3 regions of the Arthrobacter sp. NPDC092385 genome follow, and region 3 is predicted to be linked to each of the others. Evidence: riboswitches for the same ligand, from Rfam matches in the RefSeq annotation. Region 3 holds a riboswitch; each other region holds the start of a gene.

Region 1 (10,491 bases), on a different contig from region 3:
GGCACGCATGGCATCGATGCCGTGGGTCCGATTGCCCTCCTTGGTGTGGGGGACGCTCGTGCGGCAGGACCCGAAAGCCAATCGCAGCGGCTTCCCCGGAGTGAGTGTCGCAATGCTCGACGGCGGGAAGTCGGGAACGGATCCGGGGTCGGGCCAGGCCCGGTGTCCGTCGACCTCCACGGTGTAGGGGGTGACGCTTCCCGGCTCGAGTCCGTCCACCTCGACGAGCGCGTAATGGTGCCCGTGGACCGCGAACGTGCGTGCTTCCCAGGACCGCGGGGCGGCCCGGACGACGACGCGTGCCGCAGTGCCGACCTCCACCCAGATACTTGCCGAGGTTTCATCGACGTACCGGAGTATGGGGCCAAGGACCAGGGGAGTCTGAGTCATACGTAAGTTCTACCCCTCTGACGTCCGGCCCGCAGGTGGATGGCGAAGAGCCCGCCTCCGCGGACACCTGCGCGGATTCTCGCACCGAATCTCCCCGGCACCAAGGAAAACCTCGGTGCGCCCGCTCAGGTTGTCAGGTCCAGGGGCTGCTGGAACGGTGGGGACGGAGTGGCGCCGCGGTCACCACCCGCTGGACCGGCGCACCGCCGTCCCGGATCAGAAGGAGCAACGCATGAATATCCTGCACACGATGCTGGACGGACTGGAGCACGCCAAATCGCTGGACAGGATCGCCGACCCCCTGGCCGCCGCGGTCAGCAAGGCCGTCAAACCGCGCGCCGTCCGCAACGTGCTCAGCGGTACCGCCATCGGCCACCACCTGCATCCCATGATGATCGTCGTCCCGTCGGGCGCCTGGAGCATGGCCTCGTTCCTGGACCTCGCCGGCGGCAGGAGCTCCCAAAAGGCGGCCGACCTCCTCGTCACCGTCGGGATCCTGTCGGCGGTCCCGACGGCGATCGCGGGCCTGCACGACTGGTCGGACACCCAGGAGAAGGAACGCCGCGTGGGCATCGTCCATGCCGCAGGAAACTCCCTCGCTCTGGCGCTCTACACGGCTTCCGCCGTGGCCAGGGCGAAGGACAAGCGCGCCCTCGGCGTCCTGCTCGGTCTCGGCGGGCTCGGGTCGATGCTGTTCAGCGCATACCTCGGCGGCCACCTGAGCTACGCGAGCGCCGTCAACGTGAACCGGACCGCCTGGCACGAGGCGCCCAAGGACTGGACGCGCGTGGCGAGCGACGCCGACGTCGTCGAGGGCGGACGGCACACGGTCGAGGCCAACGGCGTTCCCATCCTGCTGCTCCGCCACGAGGGACGGCTGACGGCGATGGACAGTGTCTGCAACCATCTCGGAGGGCCCCTGGAGAAGGGCACCATCGAGGACGGCTGCATCACCTGCCCCTGGCACCAGAGCATGTTCAGGCTCGACGACGGCAAGAACTACCGCGGCCCCGCCGCCGTGCCCCAGCCCGTCTACGAGACGCGCGTCACGAGCGACGGCTATATCGAACTGCGCCAGCCCGAGTCCTGACCCGAGCTCCTAGTGCAGGGGGGCCGGGGCGTCCCCGGTCTCCTCGGGTGCACGCACGAAGAACGAGGCGACGACGGCCAGCAGGAAGATGACGGCCCCGTACAGGAAGGCCGAGCGGATACCGCCCGCCAGCGCCGGCAGCTCGGCGACGCCCTCCGCGGCGAGGGCCGTGCTCTGGAGGGTCATCACCGAGATGAACAGCGCAGTGCCGGCCGCGCCGGCCAGCTGCTGTGCGGTCCCGAAGACGGCACTGCCGTGCGAGTACAGGCGCGGCTTGACGGACCCGAGGGCCGAGGTCAGCAGGGGAGTGAACATCAGGGCAAGGCCCACGCTGAGCAGGACATGCGCCACGAGCACGAGTGCCACGGGCGTGGTCTCGGTGAGCCGCGTCATCGACCAGAACACCGCGCTGACCAGCAGGGCTCCTGGGACGAGGAGCACCCGGGGGCCGCGGCGGTCGTAGATCCTGCCGACGACCGGTCCGAGGAGGCCCATCGCGAGGCCGCCGGGAAGGAGCAGCAGGCCGGAGGTGAGCGGATCCATGCCGAGGACGGTCTGGACGTAGATCGGGATCAGGATGATCGTTCCGAAGAGGGCCATCATGCTCACGGCGATCGCGACGATCGAGATGGTGAAGTTGCGCGAGGTGAAGACCCGGAGGTCGAGCAGCGCGGCACCGCGTCGCTGCAGCACGAGCTGGCGGGAGACGAAGGCGGCCAGCCCGAGGACGCCGGCGACGAGCGGGAGCCACGCGGGCACGGCACTGCCGGTCGAGGCCTCACCCAGCTGGCTGAGTCCGTAGATGATGCCGCCGAAGGCGACGGCGGACAGGATCACCGACGGCACGTCGATGGCGGACCTGCGGGGATCGGTCACGTTCTGCATCTTGGCCGACCCGATGGCGAGCGCCGCGAGCGAGATCGGCAGGACGAGCCAGAACATCCAGCGCCAGTCCAGCACGCTGAGGATCGCTCCGGAGATGGTGGGGCCGAGCGCGGGTGCCACGGAGATGACGATCGAGATGTTGCCCATGATCTTGCCCCGCGAGGCGGGCGGTACGAGGGTCATCACCGTGGTCATGAGCAGGGGCATCATGATCGCCGTCCCGCTCGCTTGGACCACGCGGCCCACCACCAGGACCCCGAAACCGGGTGCCAGGGCGGCGATGAGCGTGCCGAGGCTGAACAGGCCCATCGCGGCCATGAACACCGGGCGCGTGTTGAACCGCTGCAGCAGGAAACCGGTGATGGGGATGACGACGGCCATGGTCAGCATGAAGGCCGTGCTCAGCCACTGCCCCGCACCGACGGTGATGCCGAGGTCCTCGACGAGGCGCGGGATCGCGACGCCCATGATGGTCTCGTTGAGGATCACCACGAAGGCCGAGATCAGCAGGAGCGTGATGACCAGCCTGTCGCGGGCAGGCAGCGCGCCCGGCGCGCGGTCGCTCGTGGTGGCGGAGGGCGCGCCACCGGACGGGGCGAAGCCCTCGGGACTGGGAGTCGCGTCGGAGACGCGGGACGGGGGACTCTGGGTCATGGTGATCCGCTCGGTTCGATCTGCTGCGCGGCTGCGACGGACGTGATCCGCCCGGCTGCCGCGGTTGAATTCTGGGTGGGACCGGCACGCTGAATCGTTCGTCCGGTCAATCAACTGAACCCGGGATGTCCGGACTCTATTCCGGCCCGGCCTCGGTTCCTCGGTCCATCGGCCGGTCCGCGCCTCGAGGCGGGGACGAGCAGGTGCTCCACTAGCATAGGGCGGGTGCGACGCCCCGGGCCATGCCCCCGGGCATCCTTGTGCTGCCCGGCAGCCCACCCGGCATTCCCCGATGAAGGAGATCTCCCCGTGCCAGATTCTTTCTACCGCGACCTCGGTGGCGGAAGGTTCGAATCGACCGTTCACGCCCAGGGTGCCTGGAACCCGGAGGAGCAGCACATGGCTCCCATCTCCGGTCTCCTCACGCAATGCCTCCTCGAGTGCGAGCCCCGCGACGGCATGCAGCTCAGCCGGATCAGCTTCGACATCCTCGGGATGATCCCGGGTGGCGAGTTCGAGGTCTCCACCGCCGTCGTCCGGCCCGGGCGGACCATCGAACTGCTGGAGGCCCGGATGGAGGCGGGTGGGCGGACGGCGATCGTGGCGAGGGCCTGGCGGCTGGGCGCGCAGGACACGGCTGCCGTCACCGCGGTGGAGGATCCCCGCATGCCCGGCCCGGACGAGGCCGGTCCGCACGAGGCCATGACGGCGTGGCCCGGAGGCTTCATCCGTTCGCTCGAGGTCCGGGTCGTCCCGGGGCACCGCCCCGGCCGCGGGCAGGTGTGGATGCGGAATCCCTACTCGATGCTCGAGGAGCAGCCGACCTCCGACGTCGTGCGGCTCGTCGGCATGATGGATGCCGCCAACGGTATCGCCGCGCGTGTGCCGCCCGGAGGGGACAGCTGGATGTTCCCCAACGTGGACCTCCAGATCCACCTCCACCGCCTGCCCAGGGGCGAGTGGCTGGGGCTCGACACCCGCGTCACCTTCGGCGGGCACGGAGTAGGGCTGACCTCGAGCGTCGCGCACGATCTCGACGGGCCCTTTGGCCGCCTCGAGCAGATCCTGACCGTACGGAAGCTCTGACCGCGCCCGCCGGCCGCCGAAGGAGGCCCGCGCCCGGAATGCTCCGGCTGCCCTGGGAGTTGGGGAAGGTACCGCGCCCTCGCCGACAGGCAGCAGGCGCCACCGCGCTCACGCGAGCGCGGGAACCGTCGAGGAAGAGGAATCATGCCGAAAGCAATCTGGAACAACACGGTCATCGCGGAATCGGCGGAGACGGTGATGGTCGAGGGGAACCACTACTTCCCGCGGAACTCCATCTCGCAGGAGCACTTCGTACCGACCCGGACCCAGACCGTCTGCCACTGGAAGGGCACGGCGAGCTACTTCACGCTGGAGGTGGACGGTGAGCAGAACAAGGATGCGGCCTGGAGCTACCCGGAACCGAAAGAAGCAGCGGAGAACATCCGTGGTTACTACGCTTTCTGGAAGGGCGTCACGGTCAGCGAATGACCACCGCACAGGGCGCCGTCCACTGACGAAGGAGCACCATGGAGTACAGGAAACTCGGCAACAGCGGCACCTCGGTATCGCATCTCGCACTCGGCACGATGACCTTCGGCGCGGAATCGGACGAGGGCGTCTCGCACGCCATCCTGTCCGACTACGCGGCGGCGGGCGGCAACCTGATCGACACGGCCGACGTCTACACGGCCGGCACCTCCGAGGAGATCATCGGACGGTGGCTCGCCAGGAACCCTGCGGAGCGTGACCGGATGGTCCTGGCGTCCAAGGGCAGGTTCCCCATGGGCGAGGACGTCAACGACCTCGGACTGTCCCGGCGCCACCTCCGACGGGCGCTGGACGCCTCCCTGACGCGGCTCGGGGTGGACCACATCGACCTGTACCAGGTGCACTCGTGGGATCCGCTGACCCCGCTGGAGGAGACCCTCGGATTCCTCCACGAAGCGGTGGTCCAGGGCAAGATCGGCTACTACGGGTTCTCCAACTACACCGGCTGGCAGCTCACCAAGGCGGTCATGATCGCCCGCCAGCGGGGCTACTCCCTGCCGGTGACACTGCAGCCGCAGTACTCGCTGCTCGTACGCGAGATCGAGGCCGAGATCGTCCCGGCGGTACTCGACGCAGAGATGGGGATGCTGCCGTGGTCGCCCCTGGGCGGCGGCTGGCTGACCGGCAAGTACTCCCGCGACACCGAACCCACCGGTGCCACGCGGCTCGGGGAGAACCCGCAGCGCGGCATGGAGGCCTGGGAGAAGCGCAACGCCCAGGACCGGACGTGGCGGATCATCGATACCGTGACCGGCATCGCCGCCGAACGCGGCGTCAACGCCTCGCACGTCGCACTGGCCTGGGTCGCGGCGAAGCCCGCCGTGACCTCCGTGATCCTCGGAGCGCGCTCGCAGGAGCAGCTGGCGGACAACCTCGCGTCGGCGGACCTCGAGCTGACACCCGAAGAACTCGGCCGCCTCGACGACGTCAGCGCGCCCACGTTCAGCGACTACCCCTACGGAGGCCCCGGCAGGGAGCAGCGCAGCCGCCGAATCGAGGGCGGCCGCTGATCCCTGGGGCGGGTGCACGTGCCTGCTGCACGGGTGCCCGCCCTTCCGCCCCCGGCTTGGAAGCTCCGCGCCGAGGCGTTATCGTTCGAACAGCGACACGGGGTGTCCCTCCACGGGAGGGGCTGAGATGAGACCCGTCGAACCTGATCCAGCTCATACTGGCGAAGGGATGTCCTGCCGGGCCTTCGGTCCGTCCGTCCTTCCGCCCGACCGGCGAAAGGCAGCCATGACCGAGACACCTGCGCAGACACGCCCCCCAGCACCGGAGCGCGGCGCGTCGCCGCAGGACGGCCGGGTCACCGCCGAAGCATGCGCGGCACTGCTCGCGGACCTCCGGAACGCCTCGCCGCTGGTCCAGTGCGTCACCAATGCCGTCGTCACGAACTTCACCGCCAATGTCCTGCTCGCACTCGGCGCCGCTCCCGCCATGGTGGACATCCCCGGGGAGGCCGGCCAGTTCGCGCCCGTCGCCTCGGGGGTCCTCGTCAACCTCGGCACGCCGACCGACAGTCAGCGCGCAGCCATGCGTGAAGCTGCGGAGGCCGCCGGGTCTGCCGGCACCCCGTGGGTCCTCGACCCCGTCGCCGTGGGCTTCCTCTCCGTCCGGACCGACGCCGCGCGGCAGCTCGTCGCCCTCGGGCCCACGATCATCCGCGGCAATGCCTCCGAGATCATCGCCCTCGCGGGCGCGGGCGGCGGAGGACGCGGGGTGGACTCCACCGACGAGACCGCAGCGGCGCTCGACGCCGCCCGCGCGCTCGCGCAGCGCCACGGATCGGTCGTCGCGATCTCCGGTCCCGTCGACGCCGTCGTCCCCGCCCGCGGCGCGGTCATCCGGGTGGACAACGGCACTCCTCTGCTGACGCGCGTGACGGGCGGCGGCTGCGCGCTCGGCGCCGTCATGGCCGCCTTCGCCTCCCTCACACCGGATGCACTGCTCGCCGCGACCGCCGCCACCGGCGTCTACACGCTCGCCGCCGAGAAGGCCGCCGCACTTGCGGCGGGTCCCGGCACCTTCGCGCCCGCTTTCCTCGATGCGCTCGCCGCCATCACGCCGGCCGACGTCGTGCAGGGCCTGAACCTCCCGGACGGCGACTGATGCCGCGGCCGCTCCCGGCGTCTTACCTGCCGCTCTATCTCGTGACCGACACGCTGCTGAGTACTCCGCGGACCGTCCCGGATGTCGTCGCGGCCGCGGTGGCGGGCGGTGCGACGTGCGTGCAGGTGCGGGACAAGCACGCGGGGGGCCGCGACCTTCTCACCCTCCTGGTCGCGGTGGCCGAGGCCGTCGGCGATCGCGTGCCCGTCCTGGTCGACGACCGGGTCGACGTGTACCTGGCGGCACGCGAGCAGGGTGCCCCGGTCCATGGCGTGCATGTGGGCCAGTCCGACCTTCCGGCCGGCCTCGTGCGGAGCGTCGTCGGCCCCGACGCCGTCGTCGGCCTGAGTGCTGCCACCGCGGAGCAGTTCGCCGTCGCCCACGCCCTGCCGCCCGGCACCGTGGACTATCTCGGGGTGGGCGCCGTGCACGCCACCGCGACAAAGCCGGACCATCCGACGCCGCTCGGCGTCGACGGCTTCGCCCGCCTGGCAGGGGCTTCCGCCCTTCCCTGTGTGGCGATCGGGGGCATCGACGCCGCCGACGCCGCTCCGCTGCGCCGGGCGGGTGCGGCGGGGATCGCCGTCGTGTCCGCCCTGTGCGCGGCTCCTGATCCTGCAGAAGCCGCCCGGTCCCTGCTCGGCGCCTGGAACTCCTGGGCGCCGGGCGAAGACCCGGTGCCGGGGCTACCTGTTCGGGCGTTCCGCGCCCGCTGCTAGCCGACTTCGCGGTTGACGGCAACCGGGATCACGGCATGCCCGAAAACCTAGAATCCGTGTGTGGCAACGAGGAGATCCGTGCTTGCCGGTGCGATGATCGCGCCGCTCCTCGTGGCTGCGACGGCCTGCGAGGGAGGACCCATGGAGACAGGACAGCCTGAGGATACGAAGGATCCCGCCGTGCTCACCGCCCGCCCCGGCGCCGCGGACCCCGGCCCGGCGACCATGACGGGGGTGAGCGCGCTCGGTGTCGCGGGGACCAGGGACCCGATCGTGTACGTCCCGGAATCCCTGGCCACCGATGAGCCGGTCCCGCTGCTCGTGGCACTCCACGGTGCCGGCGGGGACGCGCAGGGCGGCCTGTCCGTCCTGCGCGCGGCGGCGGAGCAGCTCGGGATCGTCATCCTCGCGCCGGCGTCGCGGGGCGGCACGTGGGACGCCATCCGTGGTGGGTTCGGACCGGACACGGCGGTCATCGACAGGGCGCTCGAGGAGGTCTTCTCGTTCGTCCCGGTGGACCCGGAGCGGATCGGGGTGGCCGGCTTCTCCGACGGCGCGTCCTACGCGCTGGGACTCGGGCTGGCGAACGGCGACCTCTTCCGCAAGGTGGTCGCGTTCTCGCCCGGATTCGTCCCGCCCGGGCCGCAGAACGGACAGCCGGCCGTCTTCGTCTCCCACGGCACCGAGGACACCGTCCTCCCGATCGATGCCACGAGCCGGCGCGTGGTCCCGGCCCTCAAGCGGCGCGGCTACGAGGTGGTGTACCGGGAGTTCGACGGGCCGCACACCGTGCCGGCGGCCATCGCGATCGAGGCAGGGCTCTGGCTCGACTGGACGCCCCTGCCGACACCCTGACGCCTCCGTGCGACAGGCCGAGGGGCGCGCCCGGCACAACCGACTGCCTACGATGGCCGGATGAGCAATCCGTGGAAGGGCGCCGGCGAACTGGCGCTCGTCGTCGACCCGGTATCGGCTGATGCGGCTGCAGAACTCGAGCGCGGGATCGCGCTCCTGCGCGATGTCGCCGCAGGTGTGCGGCCCCCTACCCTCCGCCTCTACCGGCCGAGCCCGACCGTCGCCTTCGGGCAGCGGGACGCGCGGCTCCCGGGATTCGACGGGGCGAGTGCAGCCTCCGCGGACCAGGGTTTCGTGCCGCTCGTGAGGCGGGCCGGCGGGCGGGCGGCCGCCTACCATCGGGGCTGCCTGGTCGTCGACCACATCGAACCCGCGCACGACGCCGTGGCCGGCACGCGCGCCCGCTTCGCCGCCTTCGGGGACTTCTTCGCCGGGGTGCTCGCCGACGTCGGACTCGACGCGCAGGTGGGCGAGGTGCCGGGCGAGTACTGCCCGGGCGAGTTCAGCGTGCACGGACGGCAGGACGGCGTTCCCGCACTCAAGCTCGTGGGCACGGCCCAGCGGGTGGTCGCCGGCGCGTGGCTGTTCTCCTCGGTGATCGTCGTCGAGGACTCGGCGCCCCTCCGCGCCGTCCTCACCGACGTCTACGCGGCCCTGGGGCTCCCGTGGCGGCCTGCCACCGCGGGAGCGGCCGAGGACCTCGTTGCCGGGGTGACGGTGGGCGACGTCGAGGATTCGCTGCTGGCCGCGTACACCGCGGCGGTCCGCCTCGATGCGCATGCCCCTGCACCCGCGGCGTCCCGCCCGTCCTGAAGGGGCGTCCCGCCCGTCCTGAACGGAGGACGGAACGCCCGGGTGTCAGTGGCCGCGCGCGATCCATTCGTCGAGGTGCGGTGCCTCGTCTCCGATCGTCGTGCTGTCCCCGTGGCCGGTGCGCGCGATCGTGTCCGGCGGCAGGGTCAGCAGCCTGGTGCGGATGGACTCGATGATCGTCGGGAAGTCGCTGAAGGAACGTCCGGTGGCGCCCGGTCCGCCCTGGAAGAGCGTGTCGCCCGTGAAGACGGTGCCGGCCTCCTCGAGGTAGTAGCAGACGGATCCGGGGGAGTGTCCGGGCGTGTGCAGGGCGGTCAGGGTCACGCCGGCCACCTCGATCGTGTCGCCGTCGGCGATGGACTGGTCGGGGCTCAGCTCCGGGAACACCATGTTCCAGAGCTCCCGGTCGCCGTCGTGGAGGTAGATCGGCGCGTGCACGACGTCGAAGAGGTCGCCGACCGCGCGGATGTGGTCGTCGTGCGCGTGCGTCAGGAGGATCGCCCGGACGACGCGCCCGTTGATCTGGTCGATGATCGCGGCGGCATCGTGCGGCGCGTCGATCACGACGCATTCCTCGTCGTCGCCCACGATCCACACGTTGTTGTCGACGTCCCAGGTGCCGCCGTCGAGCGAGAAGGTGCCCGAGGTGACGAGGTGCTCCACCCTCGCGGCCATCAGAGCTCCACCACCGAGCGGAGCACGGCGCCGCCGTGCATCTTCTCGAAGGCTTCCTCGACCTGGTCCAGGCGGATGCGCTCGGTGACGAACGCGTCGAGATCGAGGTTTCCCTGCAGGTAGTGGCTGACCAGCATCGGGAAGTCCCGGCTGGGCAGGCAGTCCCCGTACCAGGAGGACTTGAGGGATCCGCCGCGTCCGAAGACGTCGAGCAGCGGAAGCTCGATGGTCATCTCTGGCGTGGGGACCCCGACGAGCACCACGGTCCCGGCGAGGTCGCGGGCGTAGAACGCCTGCTTGTAGGTCTCGGGACGCCCGACGGCGTCGATCACGACGTCGGCCCCGTTCCCGCCGGTGAGGGCCCGGATGGCTTCCACGGGGTCCTCGGCCCTGGAGTTCAGGACGTGCGTCGCCCCGAGGCCCTTCGCGAGCTCGAGCTTCCGGTCGTCGATGTCGACGGCGATGATCGTGGTGGCTCCCGCGAGCTTCGCACCGGCGACGGCCGCGATCCCCACGCCGCCGCACCCGATGACGGCGACCGAGTCGCCGCGCGAGACGTTGCCCGTGTTGATGGCGGCGCCGATCCCGGCCATGACGCCGCAGCCGAGCAGCCCGACCGCCGCGGCATCCGCTGCTGGATCCACCTTGGTGCACTGGCCCGCGGCCACGAGGGTCTTCTCGGCGAAAGCGCCGATCCCGAGCGCGGGGGAGAGGACGGTGCCGTCC
Region 2 (10,491 bases), on a different contig from region 3:
GAAGGGCCACGGTTACGCCCCGGCCCGTGCGCACGAGGCCGACCAGTTCCACGCCGTCGGCATCATCGACCCCGAGACGGGTGAGCCCGTCGGCGCCGGCGGCCAGCAGTCCTGGACCTCCGTCTTCGCGAACGAGATCGCCGACATCGCCGACGAGCGCCCCGATATCGTGGGCATCACCGGCGCCATGCTCATCCCGGTCGGCCTGCACCGCTTCGCCGCCCGGCACCCCGACCGCGTGTTCGACGTCGGCATCGCCGAGCAGCACGCGCTGACCAGTGCCGCCGGCATGGCCTTCGGCGGCCTGCACCCGGTGATCGCCCTCTACGCGACCTTCCTGAACCGCGCGTTCGATCAGCTCCTGATGGACGTCGCCCTGCACAGGGCGGGCGTGACGGTGGTCCTCGACCGCTCCGGCGTCACCGGGCCCGACGGCGCGAGCCACCACGGCATGTGGGACCTGGCCATGCTGCAGGCCGTCCCCGGGCTGCATCTCGCCGCTCCGCGCGACGCCTCCCGGCTGCGTGAGGAACTGCGCGAGGCCGTCGCCATCTCCGACGCCCCCAGCGTGGTCCGCTACTCCAAGGGGTCCGTCGGCGCGGAGGTCGAGGCGATCGAGCGCCTCGACGACGGCGTCGACGTACTCTCCCGCAGGCCTGCCGGCTCGAGCTCCAACGACGTCCTCATCGTCAGCGTGGGGGCGATGAGCGAACTCGCGCTCGATGTGTCCAACAGGCTCGGGGCGCAGGGCATCAGCTCCACCGTGATCGATCCCCGCTGGCTCCTGCCGGTCCGCCGATCGGTGATCGACCTGGCCGCCGAGCACCGCATCGTGATCGTCATCGAGGACGGCGTGCGCGCCGGCGGTGTCGGCTCGAGGATCCGCCAGGAGATGCGCTCGGCCGGCGTCGACACGGCGCTCAACGAGGTGGGCCTCCCGGTCGAGTTCCTCGACCACGGTTCGCGGAACCAGGTCCTCGAGCGCGTGGGCCTGACCGCCCAGAAGATCACGCACGACGTCGTCGCGCAGGTCCTGGGCACGAAGGTCCCGGTCGCCCGGCCGCTCGCCGGCGACCATGCACCCGCCACGGGGCAACTCCCGAAGCACTGATCGTCGGTACCGTCCACGGCGGGAACCGCGGACGGTACTGCGCGTGCGTGGTCGTCGGCCCGTTCCCGGCGGGTCCGGCCCGACCGGGGCCCCTTCCGGAAGGCGATGTGAGACAATGGCGAAGGCTGGCGGGGGAACCACATTCTCGCGCCGGTCCAGTGACAGGCTTCCGTTCCACGAGCGATGCTTCCGTCCTACCGAGTCCGCCACGTCGGCGGAAGGAGGCGGAATCCGCTGGCGGGACCCACCGTCCATACGGGCGGCTGAGTTGGAAAAGCGCCACTGGTCGCCGAGTGATTCCGCACCCCAATGCCGGTGTGACCTCGGACGACATGACAACGACTTCCGGTCAGCCGCCGGGCGAAGGGCCCGCGGCCGGCCGACATACCGCCCTGAAGGGCGCTGGAATGTGGACGGTGCCGCAGGGGCTTGGAGCGAGTACCCATGGATCAGTCAGAACAGCAGGGGAACGAACAGAACGTCGCGGAAGCATCCGCTGCCGTGCAGGAACCCCAGGAGCAGGTTGCTCCGGTGAAGGCGCCGCGGAAGCGCCGCACCGCCAGCGCACCGGCCGGAGCGCCACCCAGGGTGCCGGAGCCGTCGCCCGAGGCGGCGGCCGCCGCCGAGCCCGTCCGCAAGAGGGCCACCAGGGTCCGTAAGCCGGTCGTCGTCACCGACGAGACCGCCGCCGAGGCTCCCGCCGGATCCTCCTCCCCGTCCGACGACGTGCCGACAGGTGTCACGGCTGGTTCGCCGGCCGGGTCCGACGCCGCGCCGGCCGCTCCCGCCCGCGCGCCCCGCACCCGCCGTCGTGCCGCCACGGCCGAAGCCGGCCCCGCCCGCCCGGTCGAGCAGCCCGCCGTCGCAGAGCCCGCCGTCGCAGAGACCGCCGCCGGTGCACCAGTCCCCGTCCCCGCCCCCGAAGCGGCGACCACCGAGGCCCTGCCTGCACCAGGAGACGCTGCGACCACGGACAGCACGGAGGCCGATGCATCCTCCGCCGAGAAGCCGGCACGGACTCGCCGCACCTCGACCAGGACCCGCACCCGCAGGGCGTCGGAGCCCGTGCAGGCCGAAGGCGCCGTCCAGACCGATGGCGCCGTCCAGGCCGACGGGACACGCTCCGCCGCCGCCGTCGACGCCGCCGCAGCACCCGATGCCGCTGCCCCTGCCGACCGCACCGCACGACCGGCCTCCGAACCCGCCGCCGGCTCCACCTCGGCCGCCGCCGAGGAACCCCAGGAATCGCCCGGTGCCGCGCCCGAGGACGCCGCTCAGGACGAATCGGAGCCGGAGAACCGCTTCGACCCGTTCGCCGTCCCCGAGTCACCGCTCTCCCTGCTGTTCCACGCCCCGGACCTCACCGCCGTCGCCGTGCCGTCCGTCAGGATCGCGCCGTCCCCGGAGGAGGACACGGAGGAGGAGGAATCCGAGGAGTCCGGCCGCCGGTCGCGTCGGAGCCGCCGCAGCAGGAACCGCACCCGCGGCGACGCGGGCCAGGCTGAAGCGGGCCGGGTGGAAGCAGAGACGGACGAGGCCGACGCCGAGGGCTCCGACGAGCGCCCGCGCTCCAGCGGACCGGAGGACAGCGCGGGAGTGACCTCACGCCGTCGCCGCCGTCGTCGTCGCGGCGACCAGGATCTCGAGCTGTCCGGCGGCGAGGACGACGACCCGCCCAACACCGTCACCCGCGTGCGCGCTCCGCGGCAGGCCAGCGAGCCCGTCTCCGACCGCGTGACCAGCGTCCGCGGCTCCACGCGGCTCGAGGCCAAGAAGCAGCGCCGTCGCGAGTCACGGGACACCGGCCGCCGCCGCCAGGTCATCACCGAGGCGGAGTTCCTTGCGCGCCGCGAGTCCGTGGACCGCCAGATGATCGTGCGCCAGCGCGACGACAGGATCCAGATCGGCGTGCTCGAGGACGGCATCCTGGCCGAGCACTTCGTGTCGAAGACGCAGCAGGACTCGCTGATCGGCAACGTGTACGTGGGCAAGGTGCAGAACGTGCTGCCCAGCATGGAAGCGGCGTTCGTGGACATCGGACGCGGCCGCAACGCCGTGCTCTACGCCGGTGAGGTCAACTGGGACGCTGCGCGCCTCGAAGGCCAGCCGCGCCGCATCGAGCTCGCGCTGAAGTCCGGCGACCCCGTGCTCGTGCAGGTCACCAAGGACCCGGTGGGCCACAAGGGCGCCCGGCTGACGAGCCAGATCTCGCTGCCCGGCCGCTACCTCGTGTACGTGCCCGGCGGCTCCATGACCGGCATCTCGCGCAAGCTGCCCGACGTCGAGCGCAACCGCCTCAAGCGGATCCTCAAGGACCGCCTGCCCGAGAACGCGGGCGTGATCGTCCGGACCGCGGCCGAGGGTGCCAGCGAGGAGGAGCTCACGCACGACATCAACCGGCTGCGGGCTCAGTGGGAGGAGATCGAGCGCAAGGCGGGCTCGACCAAGACCCTGGCGCCCGAGCTGCTGTACGGCGAGCCCGACCTCACCATCAAGGTCGTCCGCGACGTCTTCAACGAGGACTTCTCCAAGCTCGTCGTCTCCGGCGAGGAGGCCTGGGACACCATCGAGGCCTACGTCATGTACGTGGCGCCGGACCTCGTCGGCAGGCTCGAGAAGTGGACGAGCGACGAGGACATCTTCGCGGCCTCACGCATCGACGAGCAGATCTCGAAGGCACTGGAGCGCAAGGTCTTCCTGCCCTCGGGCGGTTCGCTCGTGATCGACCGCACCGAGGCCATGACCGTGGTCGACGTCAACACCGGCAAGTTCACCGGCAGCGGCGGCAACCTCGAGGAGACCGTCACCAAGAACAACCTGGAGGCGGCCGAGGAGGTCGTCCGCCAGCTGCGGCTCCGCGACATCGGCGGGATCATCGTGATCGACTTCATCGACATGGTCCTCGAGGCGAACCGCGACCTCGTGCTGCGCCGCCTCGTCGAGTGCCTCGGCCGGGACAGGACCAAGCACCAGGTCGCCGAGGTGACCTCGCTCGGGCTCGTGCAGATGACGCGCAAGCGCATGGGCACCGGCCTGCTCGAGGTCTTCGGGGAGGACTGCGAGCACTGTGCGGGCCGCGGTGTGGTCACGCACATGGAACCCGTGGAGCACCGCAGCCACACGCCTGTGCAGGACCAGCAGCAGGCGCGCCAGGAGAAGATGTCCCGGAGCGAACGCAAGCGGAACCGGGGCCGGGGCGGACAGCAGGAGGACGCCGCCGTCGTCCAGCCCGCAGCGCCCGTCGCGGAGAGCGCCGACCGTGCAGCGAAGGCGGAGGCAGCCCGTGCGGCACTCGCGACCATCGCGGCCGCCACGCACCACGCCCACGAGGAGCCGGCCGGGGAACCGGACGCTCCAGCGGACATCCAGGTGACCGAAGCCGTCCTGACCATCAACGGCGAGACGGTGACGCTGCCCCGTGCGGACAACCGCCGCCAGGAGGTGCAGGACTCCCAGGAGGCGCCGTCGACACGCCTGACGCTGGACAGCCTCAGCGAGGCGTTCAACAGGAAGCCGGCAGCCGATGGCGCCGGTGCAGGTGCCGATGCGCCCGCGCCCGCCCCCGCGCCGCAGTCTGTCGGGTCCGTGCCGCAGGCAGGCGAGCCCGCGCCGGAGGCAGGCGAGTCCGACGGCGGGAAGGCGCCGGAGCTTCCGGTGGCCGCACCCGCTGCGGAACCGGCCGCAGGACCGGCCCGCCGCACGCGTCCGCGCCGGCGGGTGGCGCGCAGCGCCCAGGGTGCAGCGGACACGACGATCGAGACGCAGGCTCCCGAGGCGCCCGCCGAGCACTCGGGGACGCGGCACGTCGCCAAGGCTCCGGCCCTCGCGCGGAGGCCTGAGCCGTCCGCAGCCGAGCCCCTGATCTTCGGCGTGGGTGTGCCCGCCTCGGAGCTGTAGGAACACCGGGACCGCCCCGTCCCGTACGGGCCGCGAAGGCCGGAGTCCGAGAGGACTCCGGCCTTCGCCGTCTGCAGCCGGGCCGTGCCCGCTGCTATAGGCTGGATCCCGACACGGGGTGCCCTGCCGGATGCAGGGCTGAGATCAAACCCGTCGAACCTGATCTAGTGGGCGCGCGGCGCCCGAGGCCTAGCGGAGGGATGTCGCCATGGAAACTGCCCGTGCATCGAGGAGCTCACGCTCCAGGATTCCCAATATCCTCAGCATCGCCGGTTCGGATCCCAGCGGCGGCGCCGGTATCCAGGCGGACATCAAGAGCATCAGCGCCGGCGGTGGCTATGCGATGGCCGTCGTGACGGCGCTGACCGCGCAGAACACCCTCGGCGTCACCGGAGTGCACACCCCGCCCGTGGCATTCCTGCGGCAGCAACTCGACGCGGTGGCCGGCGACGTCGCCATCGACGCCGTGAAGATCGGCATGCTCGGCAGCGCCGGCATCGCCCGCTGCGTCGCCGAGTGGCTCGACGACGCCCGTCCTCCCGTCGTGGTGCTCGATCCCGTCATGGTCGCCACGAGCGGCGCCCGGCTACTCGACGACGACGCCGTGCGCGCCGTCGTCGACCTCGCCCGCCGTGCCTCGCTCGTCACCCCCAATATCGCGGAACTCGCAGTGCTCGTCGGAGCCGGGCAGGCGCGGTCCTGGCCCGAGGCACTGGAGCAGGGCAGCGCCCTCGCGGAGCAGCTCGGCACGAGCGTGCTGGTGAAGGGCGGGCATCTGCCGGGGGAGCGGTGCCCGGACGCGCTCCTCGTCCCCGGGACGGACGCCGCGGACGCCCTGGTCTTCGACGGCCGGCGGGTCGGGACGACGAACACGCACGGGACGGGATGCTCCCTGTCGTCGGCCATCGCGACGAGGCAGGCCGTGGGAGGGGACTGGTCCCAGGCGGTGCGGGAGGCCAAGTTCTGGCTCGAGGGGGCACTCGAGGCCGCCGACCTGCTCGACGTCGGGAACGGCAGCGGGCCCGTCCACCATTTCCACTCCGCCCAGGATCCGCGCATGCTGCAGCGCTTCACCGATCTCGCCTGGCGGGACACCGCCGCGATCCGCGGGGAGATCCTCGGGCTCGGATTCGTCGCCGGGATGATTCGGGGCAGCCTGCCGGCAGCGGACTTCGCCTACTACCTGCAGCAGGACGCCCTCTACCTCAGGGAGTACTCGGGCGTGCTCGCCCGGGCGGCAGCCATGGCCCCCTCCGAGGACGAGCAGCTGTTCTGGCTGGCCTCCGCGACGTCGTGCCTGCGGACCGAGGCCGAGCTCCACAGGACGTGGCTGGCGCGGGAGACGGGCTTCCGCTTCGGCGAGGGAGCAGCCGGTCCCGTCACGCGCGCCTACTGCGACCACCTGGCGGCCGTCGCCGCCCGCGGCTCGTACGCCGAGCTCGTCGCGGCCGTGCTGCCGTGCTTCTGGCTCTACGCCGCCGTGGGCGACCACGTGCAGGAGAAAGTCCGTGAAGGCGACCATCAGGAGCCCGGCCACCACGGCGGAGACCACCCCTATGCGGAGTGGATCGCCACCTACGCGGACCCCGCCTTCGCGGCGGCGACGGCGCAGGCGAAGCAGATCGTGGACCGCGCGCACAGGAGTGCCTCGGCAGCCGGCAAGGATGCCATGCTGAGGGCGTTCCGATGGTCCGCCGTGTACGAGCGCGATTTCTTCGACGCTCCTCGGGTCCACGGCCCGGGCGCCGCGCCCCGGCCCGCTGATTTGCGGGAAGACGCCGTACTGGCGTAATCTGGACCCTCGGTGCACTCGCCTGTTAACCGGCATGTCCGGCGGCAGCAGCGCAGGCCTTGCAGACTGTGCAGTCAGCAGACCGTGCAGGTTGTCCATCAGGCACGAGCAGCTCCCGGGCTGCGGTGTCGAGGATACGCGGCGCGGGCTCGGCACGAGGAGCAACCTCCCGGATTGCTGCCGAGGCGCACCCAGGTTTTTTCATCAGAAGTCAAGAATGTCGAGAGAAGTGAGTTCCCAAGTGGTGTACGCGATTGTCCGCGCAGGCGGCCGCCAAGAAAAGGTTTCTGTAGGAGACCTCGTTACCCTTGACCGCGTCACCGGTCAGGCAGGAAGCACGTTCAAGCTCCCCGCCCTCCTTCTGGTAGACGGCGCCAAGATCACCTCCGCAGCGGAGGACCTCGAGAAGATCACCGTCACTGCCGAGATCGTCGAGAATCTTCGTGGACCGAAGATTGTCATCCAGAAGTTCAAGAACAAGACCGGCTACAAGAAGCGCCAGGGTCACCGTTCGGAACTGACCCGCGTCAAAATCACAGGCATCGCGTAGTCCCTTCGGGCTACCGATCGGTTCCGCAAGACACTTCAGCGAAGGCAGGCATAACTCATGGCACATAAGAAGGGCGCAAGCTCCACTCGCAACGGTCGCGACTCGAACGCTCAGTTCCTCGGCGTGAAGCGCTTCGGCGGCCAGGTCGTCAAGGCCGGCGAGATCATCGTCCGCCAGCGCGGCACCCACTTCCACCCGGGCGCCAACGTCGGCCGCGGCGGCGACGACACCCTGTTCGCGCTCGAGGCAGGTGCCGTCGAATTCGGTACCCGTCGCGGACGCAAGGTCGTCAACATCGTAGGCGCCGCAGCAGAGTAATTCTGCCGGCGCACGATGCACCAAAGCATTCGGGTGGGGTGAGCCTCTACGGCTCGCCCCACCTTCTTTTAAGCCGGCCAGACCCGGCACAGTGAAGCATTTGTAGAAGGAGACCAACGTGGCGAGCTTCGTTGACCGCGTAGTCCTGCACGTATCCGGAGGCACGGGTGGCCACGGCTGCGTGTCCGTCCACCGCGAGAAGTTCAAGCCCCTCGGTGGGCCCGACGGCGGCAACGGCGGCGACGGCGGCGACGTCATCCTCCGGGTCGACCACCAGACGACGACCCTCCTCGACTACCACCACGCCCCCCACCGGCATGCCACGAACGGCGGCAACGGGATGGGCGACTGGCGCGGCGGCAAGAGCGGCGAGACCTTGATCCTCTCCGTCCCCGACGGCACCGTCGTCAAGACGAAGGACGGGGAGGTCCTCGCGGACCTCGTCGGTGAAGGTACCGAGTTCGTGGCGGCAGCAGGCGGCCAGGGCGGTCTCGGCAACGCGGCGCTGTCCTCCCAGAAGCGCAAGGCCCCCGGCTTCGCGCTGCTCGGCATCCCCGGCGACGAGCGGGACGTCGTCCTCGAGCTGAAGTCCATCGCGGACATCGCCCTCGTCGGCTTCCCATCGGCCGGCAAGTCGAGCCTCATCGCAGCGATGTCGGCCGCGCGCCCCAAGATCGCCGACTATCCCTTCACCACGCTCGTGCCCAACCTCGGCGTCGTCGAAGCCGGTTCCACCCGCTTCACCATCGCGGATGTCCCCGGACTGATCGAGGGTGCCAGCGAGGGCAAGGGCCTCGGGCACCACTTCCTGCGCCATGTGGAGCGCTGCGCGGCCCTCGTGCACGTCCTGGACTGCGCCGCCCTCGAGACGGACCGCGATCCCCTGAAGGACCTCGCGATCATCGAGGGCGAGCTGGAGAAGTACTCGGTCGACATGAGCTTCGCGGGTCCCGACGGCGACGTCGTGCCCCTGAACGAGCGGCCCCGGCTGGTCGCCCTCAACAAGGTGGACGTCCCCGACGGCAAGGACATGGCGGAGTTCGTCCGCCCCGAGCTCGAGGCGCGCGGCTACCGGGTCTTCGAGGTGTCCGCCTCGAGCCACGAGGGACTGCGCCAGCTCGGCTTCGCCATGGCGGAGATCGTCGAGGCTGCGCGCAAGGCCGTGGCCACCGCGCCTCCGAAGGTCGAACCTCCGGTCCTGCGGCCCCGCGGAGTCAACGCGGCCCCGTTCCGGATCCGCCACGAGGAGAAGGACGCCCTGCCGCTCTTTCGCGTCCTCGGTGAGAAGCCCGAGCGCTGGGTCAAGCAGACCGACTTCACCAATGACGAGGCCGTCGGCTACCTCGCGGACCGCCTCGCCAAGGTCGGCGTCGAGGAGCAGCTCTTCAAGTCGGGTGCCAAGCCCGGCGACACCGTGGTGATCGGCGAGGGCGACGGCGTCGTCTTCGATTGGGAGCCGACCATGATGGGCGGGGCCGAGCTCCTTGCCGGGCCGCGCGGCAGCGACCTGCGCCTGGCCGAGTACGTTCGGCCCACGCGCGAGCAGAAGCGTGAGGAGTACCAGGAGCGCAAGGAGGCGAAGGCCGCGGCCCGAGCCGATCTCGAAGCGGACCGCAAGGCCGGCGTCTGGACCGAATCGGTGCAGAACCGCACGCAGACTGCCCCTGCCCGGCAGGAAGCAGACGCCGAGTCCGGGGAGTAGGCGCGCGTGGTTGCGGACCAGCCCCGGCAGCCCCTCGCGTCCCGGTCGGGGCTCGCCACGGCGGGGCGGATCGTCGTCAAGGTCGGTTCGTCGTCGCTGACCTCCGTCACCGGGGGGATCTCGGGTGACGCCCTCGTCGGGCTCGCCGATGTCCTCGCCCGACGGCGCACGGGTGGCACGGAGGTCATCCTGGTGTCCTCCGGGGCGATCGCCGCGGGACTGGCGCCGCTCGGCCTCGCGCGCCGTCCGTCGCAGCTGTCCACCCAGCAGGCGGCGGCGAGCGTGGGACAGGGCCTGCTCATGGCCCAGTACTCGCAGGCCTTCGCGGCCCACGGCGTCACCGTGAGCCAGATCCTGCTGACCGCCGAGGACCTCGTCCGCCGCTCCCACTACGCCAACGCGCACCGTGCGATGGAGAGGCTGCTGAACTTCGGCGTCGTGCCCATCGTCAACGAGAACGACACCGTGGCGAGCCACGAGATCCGCTTCGGCGACAACGACCGCCTCGCGGCCCTCGTCGCCCACCTCGTCAAGGCGGAGGCCCTCGTGCTGCTGTCCGACGTCGACGCGCTCTACGACGGGCCGCCGAGTGCCGGGGCCAGCCGTATTCCGCTCGTCGGCTCGGCGGCCGACCTCGAGGGCGTCACGATCGGACGCGCGGGCAGGGCGGGGGTCGGCACGGGCGGCATGGTCACGAAGGTCGAGGCGGCCACGATCGCCGCGGCGTCCGGTATCCCCGCCCTCGTGACCTCGACCGCGAACGCCGCGGCGGCGCTGCGGGGGGACGACGTCGGCACCTGGTTCACGGCGACCGGCAAGCGCCAGCCGATCCGCCTGCTGTGGCTGGCCCACCTCGCGCGGGTGCTCGGCACGCTCGTGCTCGACGACGGCGCGGTGCGTGCCGTGGGCGAGCGCCGCCGTTCGCTGCTCCCGGCGGGCGTGGTCGACGTCTCGGGCGCCTTCGAGGCCGGGGATCCCGTGCAGCTCGTCAGCGGCGACGGGACCGTCGTGGCGAGGGGCCTCGTGAACTACAGCTCCGCGGAGCTGCCCCGGATGCTCGGCCGCTCCACGCACGACCTCGCGGACGAGCTGGGCGCCGAGTACGAACGCTCCGTCGTGCA
Region 3 (10,491 bases):
CTGTCCGAGAGCACCCGGATCGGCGTGGTGCAGGGCACCGTGCAGGACGACTACGTCACCAACACCCTGGGCCTCGAGCCCGTGCGCTTCGCCGACTACAACACCGTGTACGCCAACGTGAAGAACGGCCAGGTGGACGCGTGGGTCGCGCCGTCCCAGCAGGCCACCGGCCAGGTGAAGGAGGGCGACGACACCACGATCGCCGAGACCATCATCAACACGGAGAACTTCACCGCCTATGCCGTGAACAGCGAGAACCAGCCCCTGATCGACGCCCTGAACGCGGGCCTCGACGCCGTGGTCGAGGACGGCACGTGGTCCGAGCTCACCAAGGAGTGGTACCCGGACCGCGAGATGCCGACCGACTGGAAGCCCGGCAGCAAAGCCGTGGAAGTAAAGTAGCCGACCCTCCATGAATGCCCTTGAACAGCTCGCGCAGACCTTCTTCGACTGGGAGGCGATGGCCGCCGTCCTGCCGGAGCTCCTCGCGGTCGGCCTGCGGAACACCCTGATCCTCGCGATCGCGTCCGGCGTCATCGGGACGGTCCTCGGCATGGTCCTCGCGATCATGGGGATCTCCCGCAACCGGCTGCTCCGCTGGGCGGCGCGCATCTACACGGACATCTTCCGTGGGGTGCCCGCCGTCGTGATCATCCTGCTCATCGGCATCGGACTCAGCCCGATCTACCGCGAGGCCACCGGCAGCACGAGCCCGTTCCCCATGGGGATCCTCGCGCTGTCGCTCATGGCGGCGGCCTACATCGGCGAGATCTTCCGCTCCGGTATCCAGAGCGTGGAGAAGGGACAGCTGGAGGCCTCGCGCGCCCTGGGCTTCAGCTACCGCTCGTCGATGCAGCTCGTGGTGGTTCCCCAGGGCGTGCGGCGCGTGCTGCCCGCCCTGGTGAACCAGTTCATCGCGCTGATCAAGGAATCCTCGCTCATCTACTTCCTCGGGCTGCTGACCAGCGAGCGTGAACTGTTCCGGATCGGCAACGATGCGGCCAGCAACACGGGCAACCTCTCGCCGCTCATCGCCTCCGCCGTCCTGTACCTGTGCCTCACGATCCCGCTGACCCACCTGGTCAACTACATCGACAACAAGTTGCGGACGGGCAAGAGGGAGAAGCCGGAACCGGACGAACTGGCCGCGAAGATCGGCGAAGGAGCCAAGGCGTGAAGACCATCGAATCGGGAACCCTGACCGGCAGGGACCTCCACCTGTCCTTCGGGACCAACCACGTGCTCCGCGGCATCGACCTGCACGTGGAGCAGGGCACGACGGCGTCGGTCATCGGCCCGTCCGGATCCGGCAAGTCCACGCTCCTGCGTGTCCTCAACCGGCTGATCGAACCGGACAGGGGAGACATCCTGCTCGACGGCCGGTCCGTGCTGAAGGACAACCCGGACGAGCTGCGCCGCCGCATCGGCATGGTGTTCCAGCAGTTCAACCTCTTCCCCCACAAGACCGTGGTGGACAACGTGTCCCTGGCGCTGCGCAAGCTCCGGAAGATGTCCGCGGACGAGGCCCGGGAGAAGGCGCTGGCGCAGCTGGACCTGGTGGGACTGAAGCACAAGGCCGATGTGCGGCCCGGCAACCTCTCGGGCGGCCAGCAGCAGCGCGTCGCGATCGCCCGGGCGCTGGCGATGGACCCCGAGGTCATGTTCTTCGACGAGGCGACGTCCGCCCTGGACCCCGAGCTCGTCAAGGGCGTCCTCGCCCTCATGGCGGATCTGGCCTCGGCGGGCATGACCATGGTCGTCGTGACCCACGAGATGGGTTTCTCTCGCAACGTCTCCGACACCGTGACGTTCATGGACGGCGGCGTGGTCGTGGAATCCGGTCCGCCGGCCGCGATCTTCGACGACGCGCAGACCCCGCGCCTGCGGTCCTTCCTCGCGGACGTGCTGTAGGAGCCCGCTGCACCAGCGCCGACACGGCGGCCGCCCCGGTCAGGACAGGATGAAATTCCAGGTCCCGGCCAGGACGGCCGCCGTTACTGCGCCCGCGGCGATCAGGAGCCCGACGACGGCGACACCGGCGTCGAGCGGGGAGAAGGTGCTCGTCCGCGCCCACGTGCGCGTCCCGCCGCCGAATCCGCGCGCCTCCATCGCGGTCGCGAGCCGCGTGGCGCGCCGGATGGCCTGCACGATGAGCCCGAAGGACTGCCCCAGCAGGTTCCGGGTGCGGGCGACGACGGACCCGTCCGAGCCGATGCCCCGGGCGTGGCGCGCGAGCCCGAGTGTCTCCCACTGCTCCACCAGCAGGCCGACGAGCCTCAGCGATGCCAGGCCGCCGAGCACGAAGCGGTGCGGCAGGTGCAGTTTCTGCGCGAGGGCATCGGCCAGGTCGGTGGGGTCGGTGGTGAGGAGGATGAAGATGCCCGGCAGCGCGAGCGCCAGGCCCCTCAGCCCCACGGCGGTGCCCGCGGCCACCGATCCCTCGGTGAAGAGGAGGGGCCCGACGTCGAGCAGGACCGCGCCGCTCTTCTCCGCCAGCAGGGCGGTCCCGTAGGCGCCGACCACGGCCGCGACCAGCAGGGGCCAGATACGCCGCGCCAGGCCCACCACACTGATGCCCAGCAGCGGCATGAGGGCGAGCTCCGAGGCGAGCACCACCGCGGCACTGACCCAGTCGATGCTCGCCATCAGGGCGAACGTGATGACCGTGGCGGCGAACAGCTTGGACACCGGATTGGCCCGCACGAGGGTCTTCCCGGTCAGGACCGGCGTCAGGTAGTCGCTGCTCATCGGGACACCAGCCGTCCCGCTCCACCGATGATGTGCAGCGATGCTCCGCCGAGCGCGCCGATGAAGTCGGCGTCGTGCGTCACGGAGAGGACGGCCACGCCGTCGTCGATCAGTTCGCGCAGCAGGGTGACGAGTTCGGCCCAGGTCCCGGCGTCCTGGCCGAAGGTGGGCTCGTCCAGGATGAGGATGCGCGGGGCTGTGGCGAGCATCGTCGCGACCGACAGGCGGCGCTTCTCCCCGCCGGACAGTGTGAACGGATTGGCCTTCAGCAGATGGGTGAGCCGGAGCCGCTCGGCCAGCTCGGCGATGCGCCGGGGGTCCGCGCTCCCGCTGACCCTCCTCGGCCCGAACTCGAGTTCCTCCGCGACGCTCGCCGTGAGGAACTGGTGCTCGGGCTCCTGGAAGACCGTGCCGATGCGCTGCACGAGCTGGGAGGAGCGCCAGCGGAACGGGTTCCTCCCGGCCTCGCCGGCGAGCCGGGCGGACGCCTCGAGCGTCCCGGCCCGCGGACGGAGGAGGCCGCCGAGCGTGAGCGCCGCCGTCGACTTCCCCGCACCGTTCGGCCCGGTGATGCTCAGGGCCTCCGCAGCGCGCACCTCGAGCCCGAGGTCCTCCACGGCGGCCGGCCCGCGCTTCGTCCTGGCCACGGCCAGGCCGTGCGCCGAGAGGAGCACCTCCCCGCCGCCGCCGGGCACCCGCCCGCCCACGGGAGGCCGGAGGCCCGGGACCCATACGCCTGCCGCCGCGAGCCGGCTTCGCGTCTCCTCCCGGCTGAGCACGGTTGCCGGGGCACCGTCCGCGAGGACACCGCCCTCGGCATCGAGCACGATCACGCGATCGACGACGTCGGCCCACACCGCCACACGGTGCTCCACGACCACGAGCGTCGCCCCGGTCCGCTCGAGGACCCGGACGACGGCGTCGCGTACCTCCAGCACGCCGTCGGGGTCGAGGTTCGCGGTGGGTTCGTCGAGCAGGAGCAGGCCGGGTTCCATCGCGAGCACGGACGCGAGCGCGAGGCGCTGTTTCTGCCCGCCGGACAGCGCGGTGGTGGGGTGGTCGAGCGGGAGGTCCAGGCCGACGTCGTCGAGCGCCCGTCCCACGCGCTGCCAGATCTCCTCCCGCGGCACGGCGAGGTTCTCGGCAGCGAAGGCCACCTCGTCGCCCACGCGCGCCAGCACGACCTGCGTCTCCGGATCCTGCAGGACGAGCCCTGCGCGTCCCCGCGCCGTAGCGGGCGGGGCGCCGTCAAGCAGGAGCTCACCCTCCTGCTCGCCCTCGTCGTTGGTGCCGAGCACCCCGGCCAGGCCGTGCAGCACGGTGGATTTTCCCGCGCCGGACGCCCCGAGGAGCAGGACCCGCTCCCCCGGCTGGATGTCGAGGTCCAGCCGGCGCGCAGCGAACGCCTTCCTGCCGGCATGGCGCCAGCCCCATCCCCGGGCGCGGACGTGCACCGCTCCCGGGGATAGCGCGTCGACTGGTGTCACACGTCCGCCGTGCGGCCCGCGGCGAAGGAGGACAGCACGCCCGTCTTCGCGAGGCCGCGCATGGCGAGCCAGGACAGCAGGCCGGCGATGACGACGCCGGAGATGGCGGCGAACACGGTGTAGAGGACCTTGAACTCGATGGTCCACAGCGCGTTGTACATGATGTTCTCGCTGATCGCGAGGGCGAGCCCCGCTGCGAGGCCCGCCAGCAGTGCCACGGGCAGGTTCCACTTCCGGTACAGGAACAGCAGGAAGACCAGCTCGGCCCCGAGTCCCTGGATGAGCCCGGAGACGAGGACGAGGATGCCGAACTGGGTGCCGATGAGCGCCGAGACCGCGGCCGCGAGCACCTCGCAGTAGAGGGCGGCGCCGGGCTTCCGGATGATCAGCCCGCCGAGCACTCCCGCGATCAGCCAGCCGCCCGAGTAGAGGCCCGCCAGGGGCGGGAAGCCGGCGGTGAGCACGCTGATGCCCGAGTAGCCGGCCGACCAGGCGAAGAACAGGACGCCGACGGCGACCGCGATGACCGAGGCCACCACGATGTCGACGACGCGCCACTGGTTGGTGCGCGGAGAGGTGCCCTTGAGGGCCGTTGGTGATGCCATGGTGATGTCCTCCTGAGGTACAGGAGGGGAGAGTGCCGGACTGCCGTTGAAGCAGCATCCGTGCACTCTGAGAACTCGACTCCCTTCGCCGGTACTAGCCGGATCAGGTTCGAGGGTCTGCGGCGGTCCGCACTCTCAGCGCCCGTTCCGCAGCCTGCTGCGAATCGGCGCTCCCCTGTCGTTTGTTGGTTGAGCGCTACCGATCCTACACCTGCGGAGGGGCGTGGGCCGCGGCTAGGCTAGGCCCAGGACTATCGGACTAGAAGGAGAAACCATGAACGTGGTGTTCAAATTGCTCGGCGCCGGCATGAGCGTGGGTGCGGGCTTCGTCGGGACCAAGCTCGTCGACTTCCTGTGGGAGAAGATCACCGGTGAGGCCCCGCCCAAGAGCAAGGACGGGCTGGAGAACACCCTGCGCTCGGCCCTCGTGTTCGCCGTGATCTCGGGTGCGGTCAGCACGACCATCCAGGTGCTCACCAACCGCTCGACGCAGAAGGCGATCGACCGCTTCTCGAAGACACGCGACCTGACCTGAGCCCTTCCCGGCAGGGGTGCAGGAGGGGCGCCCGCCGTTTCGCGTACGGGGTACGCGGCGGGCCCCCTCCTGGCGCTCAGGTGCCGATGATGGTGAGCCATCCGGCGAGGGCGAGGAGGGTGATGACGAGCACGGGGATGGTCAGCACGATGCCGATCCGGAAGTACTGGCCCCAGCCGATGTGGATGCCCTTGCGGTCCAGGACGTGCAGCCAGAGCAGGGTCGCGAGGCTGCCGATAGGGGTGATCTTCGGCCCGAGGTCGGAGCCGATGACGTTGGCGTAGATCATGGCTTCCTGAGTCAGCCCGGCAGCTCCTGCGGAGCCGATGGCCAACGATGCGATGAGGACGGTGGGCAGGTTGTTCATCAGGGACGCGAGGACGGCGACGATGACGCCGACGCCGAGTGCGGTGATGAGTACCCCGCCGGTGCCGATGGTGGAGAAGACGCTGGCGAGCTCGTCGGTCAGGCCCTGGTTCCGCAGCCCGTAGACGACCAGGTACATGCCGATGGAGAACAGGACGATCTGCCAGGGCGCTTCCTTCAGGATCCGTGGAACGGAGATCCTCCCGTGCGGGAGGGCGGCCGCGCCACCCTGTGCAGATCCTTCATCACCCCGGTCCGAATCGGCGGGGGCGCGGGTGACCGGCATACCGTGAGGACGTGCCGTCGACCGGTGGGACGCACCGACCGTCTCGTAGTCGGGGTCCGCTGCCCGTTCGGCGCCTTCAGGTGATCCTGGCGTCGATCCCGGCACTGCGGACGCGCCGGTGAGGGTGCTGGTCCGGGGGAAGAGGAAGGCCGGCCGGCGGGAGGCGACGATCATCAGGACGACGGCTCCGGCTCCCGCGACGGCGGAGAGTGGGATGTGCAGTGGTTCGGCGGCGAAGTAGCCCACGAGCAGGACCCCGAGGATCACCCAGCCGGCCCTGAACGTCAGCGGGTCCGCGATGGCGGACTTCGGACTGGCGAGGACGGCGACGTCGTAGCGGCGTGGGATCGCTGTGCGGAAGAACAGGAGCAGGACGCCGAGGCTGGCCGCGACGGACACGATGCCGACCGGGACCATCACGGCCGCGTAGCGGGCGAAGCCGATGTCGAAGAAGTCCGCGGTGACGATGTTGACCAGGTTCGATACGACCAGGGGCAGGCTGCCGGCGTCGGAGATGAACCCGCACGCGATGATGAACCCGAGGGACGCCCTGGCAGGGAATTTCAGGGCCAGGAGCATCTGGATGACGATCGGCGTGAGGATCAGCGCCGCCCCGTCATTCGCGAACACCGCCGCGATCGCTGCCCCGAGCAGGACGATGAGCGTGAACAGCAGTCGCCCGTCACCCCTGCCCCACCGTGCGACGTGCAGCGCTGCCCAGGTGAAGAACCCGGACTCGTCGAGGATCAGGGAGATGATGACGATCGCCACGAACGCGAACGTCGCATTCCACACGATGTCCCAGACGACGGGGATGTCGGACAGGCTCACCACCGTGGTGATGAGGGCCACCGCCGCACCACCGAGGGCGGACCAGCCGATGCCGAGGCCTCGGGGCTGCCAGATGACCAGGGTCAGGGTGGCGAGGAAGATCAGGATGGCGACCACAGTCATGGCAGCAGGACTCCTTATGGGAGGAACACGCGGGAGGAACTCACGGAAGAGGGCAGGGAAGGGCCTGGAGACGAAGCAGATGGGACCGGCTGCCGACGACCGCGTCGGCACTGGTCAGCTACGGGCCATCAGGGTGGCGTGCAGGGCTGTGACGCGTTCGAGGATGTCGTCGCGGACCAGGCGCATGCGTTCGATGCCGTCGATACCGCGGTCGCCGGGCTCGTCGGTCTCCCAGCGCTCGTACAGAGTGCCCTCGACCTCGTCGACCTGCGCTTCAGCACCGAGGATGACCACGAGGTCCGCTTGGCTCTGGTCCGCGACGGTGGTCGGACGAGGCACGTTCTGGCTGATGTCCACCCCCACCTCCGCCAGGACCTCGGCCGAGAGGCCGTTGACCGCGGAGCCCGGCTTCGACCCGGCCGACGCCGTCGCCACGGAGTCCCCGGCGACCTTGTCCATGAGCCCGGCGGCCATCTGGGACTTGCCGCCGTTCTTCACGCACACGAACAGGACGGAGGGCTTGTCGGCCTTGGAACTCACAGGGATTCTCGATTCTTCTGGGCGGGCAGGGGCCCGGAGAGGTCAGGGGTCACCGGGGTTCGGTGAGGATGCCGGCGAGGGAGTCCAGGGCGCCGGGCACGATCGAGAAATACGCCCACACACCGCGCTTCTCACGATGCAGGATGCCTGCGTCGACAAGGATCTTCAGGTGATGCGACACGGTCGGTTGCCCGAGATCCAGCGGCTCGGTGAGGTCACAGACGCATGCCTCGTTCCCGACGCTCGAGGAGATCAGCGAGATCAGGCGCAGACGGTTCGGATCGGCGATCGCCTTGAACTGCCTCGCCAGTTCCTCGGCCCGGTCCGCGCTCATCGCAGGAGCCCCCGACGGCACGCAGCAGGGGACCTCTTCACCCGCAGCATCAGGGGCCGCTTCGGCGGCTCCGGTCGCTGCGAGGTCCGCTGTCCTGGGCTCGGAGATCGTCGTCATACACCCACCGTACCTCGACATTGACAATCATCGATATATCTCCCCATACTCGACATCGAAACCTGTCGATCTCCGCACAGGCGCTGAACAAAGGATCACCATGAGCATCGAGACGACCACCGAGGGCAGGAAGCCGTCGGTTTTGTTCGTCTGCGTCCACAACGCAGGACGTTCGCAGATGGCCGCCGCATACCTGGACCACCTCTCCGAGGGGCGCATCGAGGTTCTGTCCGCCGGGTCCCAGCCCGCCGATCAGGTCAACCCGGCGGCGGTCGAGGCCATGCAGGAAGAGGGCATCGACATCACCGCCGAGACCCCGAAGGTCCTCACCGCCGAGGCCGTGAAGGCTTCCGACGTCGTCGTCACGATGGGCTGCGGGGATGAGTGCCCGTACTTCCCGGGCAAGCGGTACGAGGACTGGGTGCTCGAGGATCCCGCCGGGAAGGGTGTCGAGTCCGTCCGCCCGATCCGCGACGAGATCAAGGGCCGCATCCAGCAGCTCATCAGCGAACTCCTGCCCACCGACGGGACCACCGCTCATGCCTGAGGCCACCCCCGGAACACGCTCCGCCACCGGCTGTGGTGCGACCGGCCTTCCGGTCGCCGTCATCGGCGCTGGACCCATCGGCCTCTCGGCGGCCGCCAACCTGCTCGAGCAGGGCCTGACTCCGATCGTGTTCGAGCAGGGGCCCGGCGTCGGTGCGGCGATCCGGCAGTGGGGGCACATCCGCCTGTTCTCGCCCTGGGAGTACGACATCGACCCCGCAGCCCGCCGGCTGCTTGAACCCACCGGTTGGACCGAACCGCGCCGTACCGCACTGCCGTACGGCCGGGAACTGGTGGAGTCCTACCTCGAACCCCTCGCCGCCATCCCAGCCATCACCGATGCCCTCCACTTCGACAGCCGGGTCATCGCAGTCACCCGCCTCGGCATGGACAAGACCCGCAGCAAGGACCGCGACACCACACCGTTCCTCGTCCGGGTCACAGCACCCGGGGGCACCACGGACCACCTCGTGCGAGCCGTCATCGACGCCTCCGGCACCTGGAGCCGACCCAACCCGCTCGGACAGGCCGGACTGACGGCACCCGGGGAAGGCGCGGCATCCCGATTCATCACCGGTCCGTTGCCTGACGTCGTCGGCGCTGAACGGGGACGGTTCGCAGGCAGGACGGTCATGGTCGTCGGCGCCGGCCACTCCGCTGCGAACACCCTGATCAACCTCGGTCAGGTCGCCCGGAACGAGCCCGGCACCCGCATCCTCTGGGCCGTCCGCGGCAGTGCGTCGGCCCAACGCCTCTACGGCGGCGAGGACCTCGACGGCCTGCCCGCCCGCGGCGCACTCGGCAGCCGCCTGAGGACCCTCGTCAGGGACGGCGTCGTCGAACTCATCGCCGGCTTCGCCATCACCTCGCTCACCGGGACCGGATCGGCCCTCGCCGTCACGGCGTCGACGCCGGACGGTCCCCGCACCGTCGACGTCGACGTCCTCGTGCCCGCCACCGGGTTCCGCCCCGATCTCGACATGCTGCGCGAGCTCCGCCTCGAACTGGATCCGGCTGTCGAAGCACCCCGTGCCCTCGGGCCCCTGATCGACCCGGAATTCCATTCCTGCGGAACAGTCCCAGCCCACGGCGCCGACGTCCTGGCGCATCCCGAGAAGGACTTCTATCTCGTCGGGATGAAGTCCTACGGGCGAGCCCCCACATTCCTGCTGGCCACCGGGTATGAGCAGGTCCGTTCCGTCACCGCCGCGATCGCGGGTGACCTCGAGGCTGCCTCCCGCCTGCAACTCGAGCTGCCCGGGACGGGTGTCTGCAGCACGGACCTGGACTCCGCAGCCGGCGCAGCTCCGGCAGATGTCCCGGATGCCGGCGGATGCTGCTCGGCGCCGCAGCTCCTCAGCATCGGATTCCCCACCGGCGCGGCACACGGACGGTCCGGCGACCCCGACCGCTGATCGGACCGGGGCCGGAACGGCCGGGGGACGGACCAGCGCCAGGCGTGCGCACCGTCCGTGAAGCGCATCGCGGACCGGCCCTCACCCTAGATGTGACGGTCGGGCGTCACCGCCTGCAGGATACGGTGCAGGCTCATCGCGATCGCGGCTGCTGCCCCGAAGGGGATATCGCGGGACGAGGCCTCGTACGCTGCGGCTTCGAGCGCTGCGAGGCTGCTCTCGGCTGCCTGGAACGTCTCGGCGTCGTTCTCCTCCACCGTCCACAGATCGAGCACATCCCCGACAGCGGTGAAGGCCTCCCGCAGGGGCGGGCGGACCGCGTTCGGCAGGGGGTGCTCACGGGACGTCCCATGGAGCGCATCCTGCAGCATGTTCGTGATGTTGAGGGTATGGAATGCGACGACCTCCAGGACTTCGACATGGCGGTAGTCGCGGCGCACGTCCCGCGGGTGGAAGCGCCGTCGGACGTTTCCCTTCCGGCTCTCGTCCGCGTACTGCAGGGCCTCCCGCGCGTTGCGGGCCGACTCCGTGAGCTCGTCCCGCCGCTGCGCCCAGCGC

Evidence for each region. Region 3 has a riboswitch for thiamine pyrophosphate ahead of ACIQCY_RS01425 (ECF transporter S component). Riboswitches for the same ligand answer to the same signal wherever they lie in the genome.
Region 1: linked by a shared signal. The riboswitch ahead of thiM (hydroxyethylthiazole kinase) and the one ahead of ACIQCY_RS01425 (ECF transporter S component) in region 3 are both predicted to bind thiamine pyrophosphate.
Region 2: linked by a shared signal. The riboswitch ahead of thiD (bifunctional hydroxymethylpyrimidine kinase/phosphomethylpyrimidine kinase) and the one ahead of ACIQCY_RS01425 (ECF transporter S component) in region 3 are both predicted to bind thiamine pyrophosphate.

The regions. Positions count from the first base shown of each region.
Region 1 covers NZ_JBIVQL010000018.1:32,490-42,980, forward strand. Annotated here, with positions in the region: gene ACIQCY_RS16550 (alkaline phosphatase D family protein) at 1-390, opposite strand, end outside; gene ACIQCY_RS16555 (Rieske 2Fe-2S domain-containing protein) at 623-1,480, shown strand; gene ACIQCY_RS16560 (MDR family MFS transporter) at 1,490-3,019, opposite strand; gene ACIQCY_RS16565 (thioesterase family protein) at 3,329-4,105, shown strand; gene ACIQCY_RS16570 (DUF427 domain-containing protein) at 4,250-4,534, shown strand; gene ACIQCY_RS16575 (aldo/keto reductase) at 4,573-5,604, shown strand; TPP riboswitch at 5,693-5,791, shown strand; gene thiM (hydroxyethylthiazole kinase) at 5,831-6,703, shown strand; gene thiE (thiamine phosphate synthase) at 6,703-7,422, shown strand; gene ACIQCY_RS16590 (alpha/beta hydrolase) at 7,483-8,277, shown strand; gene ACIQCY_RS16595 (biotin/lipoate A/B protein ligase family protein) at 8,338-9,090, shown strand; gene ACIQCY_RS16600 (MBL fold metallo-hydrolase) at 9,136-9,765, opposite strand; gene ACIQCY_RS16605 (S-(hydroxymethyl)mycothiol dehydrogenase) at 9,765-10,491, opposite strand, start outside.
Region 2 covers NZ_JBIVQL010000010.1:97,194-107,684, forward strand. Annotated here, with positions in the region: gene dxs (1-deoxy-D-xylulose-5-phosphate synthase) at 1-1,111, shown strand, start outside; gene ACIQCY_RS13745 (Rne/Rng family ribonuclease) at 1,556-5,008, shown strand; TPP riboswitch at 5,113-5,226, shown strand; gene thiD (bifunctional hydroxymethylpyrimidine kinase/phosphomethylpyrimidine kinase) at 5,217-6,800, shown strand; gene rplU (50S ribosomal protein L21) at 7,042-7,350, shown strand; gene rpmA (50S ribosomal protein L27) at 7,408-7,668, shown strand; gene obgE (GTPase ObgE) at 7,787-9,370, shown strand; gene proB (glutamate 5-kinase) at 9,377-10,491, shown strand, end outside.
Region 3 covers NZ_JBIVQL010000001.1:279,591-290,081, reverse strand. Annotated here, with positions in the region: gene ACIQCY_RS01450 (ABC transporter substrate-binding protein) at 1-402, shown strand, start outside; gene ACIQCY_RS01445 (amino acid ABC transporter permease) at 413-1,177, shown strand; gene ACIQCY_RS01440 (amino acid ABC transporter ATP-binding protein) at 1,174-1,911, shown strand; gene ACIQCY_RS01435 (energy-coupling factor transporter transmembrane component T family protein) at 1,951-2,748, opposite strand; gene ACIQCY_RS01430 (ABC transporter ATP-binding protein) at 2,745-4,235, opposite strand; gene ACIQCY_RS01425 (ECF transporter S component) at 4,232-4,840, opposite strand; TPP riboswitch at 4,904-5,027, opposite strand; gene ACIQCY_RS01420 (DUF4235 domain-containing protein) at 5,115-5,375, shown strand; gene ACIQCY_RS01415 (arsenic transporter) at 5,452-6,981, opposite strand; gene ACIQCY_RS01410 (low molecular weight phosphatase family protein) at 7,096-7,521, opposite strand; gene ACIQCY_RS01405 (ArsR/SmtB family transcription factor) at 7,571-7,855, opposite strand; gene ACIQCY_RS01400 (arsenate reductase ArsC) at 8,073-8,519, shown strand; gene ACIQCY_RS01395 (NAD(P)-binding protein) at 8,512-9,933, shown strand; gene ACIQCY_RS01390 (aromatic acid exporter family protein) at 10,020-10,491, opposite strand, start outside.